One region of the Paraburkholderia edwinii genome, then DNA from elsewhere that is predicted to be linked to it. Evidence: riboswitches for the same ligand, from Rfam matches in the RefSeq annotation. Region 1 holds a riboswitch; the other holds the start of a gene.

Region 1 (3,409 bases):
CCGCGGTGAGAAACTTGTTGACCGATTCGTCGTCGGTCAGCGAACAGCCGGTCAGCATCGACAGACCGCCCAAGGTCAGCAACTGCTTGCCGAAGAGGCGCCGCGACGGCATGGCGAGTTCGCGCTGCGCGTCCTGCAGGATCGATTGACGGTCGAGTTTATGGGCCGGTTTGAGTTTGTCGTTCATCGCGTTCTCCTTACCGGCCACGCAGCATGGCGATCAGCGAGCGCGGCACGAGCGCCACCATCGCGAGGTGCACGGCGATAAACGCCGCCATCAGCGCCATCGCACAGAAGTGCACGACGCGTGCGTTGTCGTAGCCGCCCATCAGTTCGCGCAACAGCGGAAACTGCACCGACTTCCAGATTGCGAGGCCCGACAGCACGAGCACGATCAGATCGCAGATCACGAACAGATACGCGAACTTCTGCACCGCGTTGTAATGCGAGAGGTCCGCGTGCGACAGCTTGCCGGTCAGCGCCGCGAAAAAGTCACGCAGAATCGCGCGCGGCGACAGCGGAAAGAACTTGCGAGCGAAGCGCCCGCTTGCGAGGTTCAGCGCGAGATAGACGATGCCGTTGAACACGAGCAGCCACATCCCCGCGAAATGCCATTGCAGCGCACCGCCGAGCCAGCCGCCCAAGGTGAGGTTCGGCGGAATCTCGAAGCCGTGAAACACCGGCGACGCGTCGTAGATGCGCCAGCCCGACAGCATCATGACGATCGCGGCGATCGCATTGAGCCAGTGCCCGACCCGCACCCAGAGCGGATGAATCGTGCGCGAACCGGCAGCAGGCGGCGGCGCGGCGTGGCTATCGCCTTGGGGATGCGTGTCGCCGGGGCGGACGACAAGCTTCGCGTAAGGTTGCATGGCAGACTCCGTTATTCAGATCTGCACGTTTGTCGCCACCCCGCCGCCGATATGACAGCCGCATCCATAATTTTTTTGCCGACAAATTCCTGTCAAAGAAATTTGCCCAAAGCGGTGCCAAAAGCTTTGCCAAACGAGGCCAAGCCAGGTTATCTTGTCCGCTGCTAACGCGGGGGTCCTGCGTTACGCATCGTTGTCCGCCGATTTCAGATCGAGCCTGCTCGACGGTCGGCAGCCAATATCGCGTAGCGTGGGTGAGAAATACCCTTTGAACCTGATCTGGATAATGCCAGCGCAGGGAAGCGTTCGGGTTCCGCCACATTAAGCTGCAAGCCTCTCGCGAACCCGTCCCACTTCCTCTCGTCTCCCGTGTAGCGCAACCAGAAAGCGGTCCGCCACAGGAGAGCCACGTGAACGCCAACCCGAAGTTCATTTCCGCCGAAGCGCATGTCGATGCAGCTGCCGTCGAGCCGCTGCCGAATTCGCGCAAGGTTTACGTCACCGGGTCGCAGCCCGATATTCGCGTGCCGATGCGCGAGATCACGCAAGCCGATACGCCGACCGGCTTCGGCGGCGAGAAGAATCCGCCGATCTATGTCTACGACACGTCGGGCCCGTACACGGACCCCGACGCGCGCATCGATATCCGCGCCGGCCTGCCCGCGCTGCGCCAGCGCTGGATCGAAGCGCGCGGCGACACCGTGTCGCTCGACGGCCTGTCGAGCGATTACGGTCGCGAACGCGCAGCCGACCCGGCCACCGCGCAATTGCGCTTCCCGGGCCTGCACCGCACGCCGCGCCGCGCCGTAGCCGGCGCGAACGTGTCGCAAATGCACTATGCGAAGAAAGGCATTGTCACGCCCGAAATGGAGTACATCGCGATTCGCGAAAACCAGCGGCGTGCCGAATACCTCGAAAGCCTGCGCACGAGCGGCCCGAACGGGGCCAAGCTCGCCGCGATGATGGGCCGCCAGCATCCGGGCCAGGCGTTCGGCGCAACCGCATTCGGCGCAGCGGCGCCCGGCGCAAATGCGCTGAAGGAAATCACGCCCGAGTTTGTGCGCGAGGAAGTCGCGCGCGGCCGCGCAATCATTCCAGCCAACATCAATCACCCGGAAAGCGAGCCGATGATCATCGGCCGCAACTTCCTTGTGAAGATCAACGCGAACATCGGCAATTCGGCCGTCACGTCGTCGATCGGCGAGGAAGTCGACAAGATGACCTGGGCGATCCGCTGGGGCGGCGACACGGTCATGGACCTGTCGACCGGCAAGCACATTCATGAAACGCGTGAATGGATCATCCGCAATAGCCCGGTGCCGATCGGCACGGTACCGATCTATCAGGCCCTCGAGAAGGTGAACGGCAAAGCCGAGGATCTGACGTGGGAAATTTTCCGCGACACGCTGATCGAGCAGGCCGAACAGGGCGTCGACTACTTCACGATTCACGCGGGCGTGCGCCTGCAATACGTGCCGCTCACCGCGAACCGGATGACGGGCATCGTGTCGCGCGGCGGCTCGATCATGGCGAAGTGGTGTCTCGCGCATCATCGCGAGTCGTTCCTCTATGAGCACTTCGAGGACATCTGCGAAATCATGAAGGCGTACGACGTGAGCTTCTCGCTCGGCGACGGCCTGCGTCCCGGCTCGATCTACGACGCCAACGACGAAGCGCAACTCGGCGAACTGAAGACGCTCGGCGAGCTCACCCAGATCGCGTGGAAGCACGACGTGCAAGTGATGATCGAAGGCCCGGGCCATGTGCCGATGCAGTTGATCAAGGAGAATATGGACCTGCAGCTGGAATGGTGCGACGAAGCGCCGTTCTACACGCTCGGGCCGCTCACGACCGACATCGCGCCGGGCTACGATCACATCACGTCGGGTATCGGCGCCGCGATGATCGGCTGGTTCGGCACCGCGATGCTCTGCTACGTGACGCCGAAGGAACACCTCGGCTTGCCGAACAAGGACGACGTGAAGGAAGGCATCATCACGTACAAGCTTGCGGCGCACGCGGCCGATCTGGCAAAGGGTCATCCGGGCGCGCAGGTGCGCGATAACGCGCTCTCGAAGGCGCGCTTCGAATTCCGCTGGGAAGATCAGTTCAACCTCGGCCTCGATCCGGACAAGGCGCGCGAATTCCACGACGAAACGCTGCCGAAAGATTCCGCCAAAGTTGCACACTTCTGCTCGATGTGCGGACCGCACTTCTGCTCGATGAAAATCACGCAGGACGTGCGTGAGTTCGCCGCGCAACAGGGTGTGAGCGACGACGAAGCGCTGCGCAAAGGCATGGAAGTGAAGGCCGTCGAGTTTGTGAAGAGCGGCGCCGAGATTTATCAGCGGCAGTAAAAAGCACCTCTTTCAGGCCTTAACGCATTCGCGTGCGCAATCTTTGCGTGACGCGGTGCGATACAAAGCCCGCCGTTCGATTGGACGCGCGGGCTTTTTGTCGAGTATGCACTCGCGCCTGCGAAGCGCCGCAAGAATCGGGCCGCAATGAAACATTTCATTACCGAACAGACGCTTTGC
Region 2 (3,409 bases), 2.4 Mb from region 1:
CATCACGCGATGGAATTCCCGCAGACGGTTGACGGTAGCGCGCCATTCGGCGAGCGAATCGTAATTGTTGATAAACCACGAGAACGAATCGCTGACTGTGCCGAACGCGCTCGTCACCTGCTGATAGACGCCGAACGTAATCGACTTCGTAAAATACTTCGGCGCGGCCGCGATATACGGAAACACGATCGCGAGCTGCGAATAGCTGATCACGACAATCGAGAGCCGCCGCGTGAAGCGCATGACGAGCCGCCAGTTGTCGCGAATGTGACCGAACACGCCCTGCAGCGATTTCTCTTCGGCCGCTTCACCCTGATAGAGCGCGATCTGATCGGCGTTTTCGCGAATGCGGATCAACGAAAAACGGAAGTCCGCTTCGACGCGCTGCTGCTGGTAGTTGATCGACACGAGCGGGTGGTTCACCTTGTGCGTGATCCACGAACCGATCGCCGCGTAGATCAGCGCGACCCACACCATGTATCCGGGAATCGAGATTTCAGTGCCGAACATGTGAAACGCGAGCGAACCGGACAGATTCCACAGGATCACGATGAACGAGAACAGCGTGACGGTGGTCGACAGCAGCCCGAGCGACAGGTTCAGCGTCGTGCTCGCGAGGCCTTGCAGGTCGGCGGAAACCCGCTGGTCGGGGTTGTCGGCGAGACGGTCGCGCTCGATGCGGTAGTACGCATCGTCGCCGAGCCATTCGTTCAGATACTTTGTGGTGAGCCACTGCCGCCAGCGGAATTCGAGCATCTGGCGAAAGTACGTGCGATAGGAACCGAGCAGAATCAGCGCGAGCGCGATGACCGTGAACTGCAGCAGCGAATGCTTGAAAACGGGGTAATTGTATTGCTGGATCGCATCGAAGAAGATGCCTTGCCAGCGGTTGAACCAGACGTTGGCGGCCACCATCGTCATATTCATCGCGATGACGATCACGAGCAGGCCCCATGCGCGCCATCGGTCCTCGGACACCCAGTAGGGCTTGATGAGACCCCACGCGGTGATGTCCGCGGAGCTGTTCGGGTTTTCGGCCATATCTGTCCTTTGAAACGGCGTTGGGTGAAGCAACTCGTCGCGATGCGCGGGGGCCGCACGGGTGGCGTAGAGCGACGCGTTCGCCGGTAGTCCATCGAGGCGCGATTGTCGCGGCCGCGGCTTAACCGGAGCTTAATGGGAATGCCCGGGGTGTGCCCGATAACGTGCATCGGTCCTCGGGCGGAGTAGTGGCCAGAACGGCCGGGCCCGGGTTTCGGTCCCGCTGTCCGCTCTCAATACCGACTGCGTGTCGCGCATTATGTCAGAGGCGCCAGGATGGCTCATATTGAATTTGCCGGGCCGCACTCAGCCTTGTCCATCGGCTCGCGCATGGTCTCGCGCGTCGAATCGCGGATGGGTTTTTTGCGCGCTGGCAGCGCGCCGGCGTGGTGCCGCATCGCATACGTCCGCTGCCCACGTAGACAGGCCCGTAATCCCTCGGGTTTTCGCGACGAGCCTTTTATGGTCTAATGACCTCGACGAAACAGGGGTGCTTTGGCGCGGATACACGTCGCGGCGAGGCTGAGAGAGACCCTTCGCACCCGATCCGGGTAATACCGGCGCGGGAAGTTTCGAAGTCTTTCGTTTCCTGCCGCGCTGCCTTTCATTCTGAAGGTTGCTGCCCGGCGGGTTCTCCTGCCTCTGCATCCGCAGCCGCCTCCGCGTGTTTCGTCCTTGGGTACGTGCGTTTTGTTGCCGTACGGAAAGGATCCGATGACCGCTCAATCTTCAGTTCTCTGTCCCGCTTGTCCGCATGGCGCTCGACGCGTCGCGTGGTGGTTTGCTGCGCCGCGCAAGGAGCAGGCGACATGACGGCGCGTGAGCAATCCGCTGCGCGGGTCGGTGCGCCCGTTCGGGCACAGGCTGGCGTCCAGCGTGGCGAGGTGCCCGATTTCGCTGTGATCGGCGGCGGTCTCTGCGGACGGCTCGTCGCCTGGCGACTTGCCGGCGCAGGGCGCCGCGTCGCGCTATACGAGCGCGGCGACGCGGCCGGCACGCAATCGGCCGCCTGGGTTGCGGCCGCGATGCTCGCGCCGCTTGCCGAAGCCGCAAGCGCGGAGTTGCTGATCACGCGCCTTGGCGCCGCGTCGCTCGACAGCTGGCCGCGCATCATCGCCGAACTGCCGGAGCCGGTGTTTTTTCAGCGTAACGGCACGCTCGTCGTGTGGCATCACGGCGATCGCAGCGAGGCGCCGCTGTTCGAGCGGCGGCTACGCGCGAATGCGCCGGCGGAACTGCTCGAAGGCGGTTTGTTCTCGCTGTCGGGTGCGCAGATCAATGCGGCCGAGCCGGCGCTTGCGGGCCGCTTTACGCAAGGCTGGCTGCTGCCGCACGAAGGACAGCTCGATAACCGGCAGGTGCTGGCCGCGCTGGCCGCGGGGCTCGCGGAGCGCGGCGTCGAGACGCACTGGAACACGGCGATCGACGACCGCGAACTGCCCGCCGCGCGCATCACGATCGATTGCCGCGGGCTCGGCGCGAAACCGGTGTTGCCGACGCTGCGCGGCATCCGCGGCGAAGTCGCGCGCGTGCACGCGCCGGGCATCGGACTTGCGCGTCCGGTACGGCTGCTGCATCCGCGCTACCCGCTGTATATCGCGCCGAAGCAGAACGATCTGTACGTGATCGGCGCGACCGAAGTGGAAGGCGAGGATATGTCGCCGGTCAGCGTGCGTTCGGCGCTCGAACTGCTCAGCGCTGCGTTTTCCGTGCATCCGGGCTTCGGCGAGGCGCGCATTCTGGAGCTGAACTCGCAGTGCCGGCCGACGCTGCCGGACCATCGTCCGGCCATCGTCTGGGACGGTGCGCAGACGCTGCGCGTGAACGGCCTCTACCGTCATGGTTACATGATCGCGCCGGAAGTCGCGGATGAGGCAGTCCGCTTCGCGCTCGCGCTTGCCGATGGCGCTATCGCCGACCTCGACGCATTCGCCGGCTGGCGTTTGCAGGCGCACTGGAACGAGCTGTTCCACGTCGATCATCCGAAGTCGCGCGACGCCGTGCGCGAGTCCGCGTGAACAGGCTCGAGAGACCGGCGCTTAAACAAACATTGAGACACACGATTATGGACATTCAAATCAACCAGAAGCCGCTGTCGTTGCCGGAAGGCGCGACCGTCGCCGATGCGCTCGCCGCGTTCGGCGCGCAGCCGCCGTTCGCGGTCGCGCTGAACGGCGACTTCGTCGCGCGCAAGCAGCATGCGGCGCGCGCTTTGCACACCGGCGACCGGCTCGACGTCGTGCACCCGGTGGCAGGCGGTTGAGTTTCGTCGTGCAACCCGAGGCAACCGCGCATTCGCTGCTGCTTCGCTAGCATCAACGGCATCGCATGCTGCGCAAGCTCAAGCTTCGCAAGCACAAGCACCACA

What was found. Region 1 has a riboswitch for thiamine pyrophosphate ahead of thiC (phosphomethylpyrimidine synthase ThiC). Riboswitches for the same ligand answer to the same signal wherever they lie in the genome.
Region 2: another riboswitch for thiamine pyrophosphate. It lies ahead of KZJ38_RS03240 (FAD-dependent oxidoreductase); the one in region 1 lies ahead of thiC (phosphomethylpyrimidine synthase ThiC).

What each region holds. Positions count from the first base shown of each region.
Region 1 is NZ_CP080095.1:3,287,937-3,291,345, forward strand. Features, by position in the region: gene KZJ38_RS14525 (molybdopterin-dependent oxidoreductase) at 1-187, opposite strand, end outside; gene KZJ38_RS14530 (cytochrome b/b6 domain-containing protein) at 198-872, opposite strand; TPP riboswitch at 1,034-1,191, shown strand; gene thiC (phosphomethylpyrimidine synthase ThiC) at 1,283-3,229, shown strand.
Region 2 is NZ_CP080095.1:740,375-743,783, forward strand. Features, by position in the region: gene KZJ38_RS03235 (ABC transporter ATP-binding protein/permease) at 1-1,041, opposite strand, end outside; TPP riboswitch at 1,518-1,627, shown strand; gene KZJ38_RS03240 (FAD-dependent oxidoreductase) at 1,851-3,059, shown strand; gene thiS (sulfur carrier protein ThiS) at 3,107-3,304, shown strand.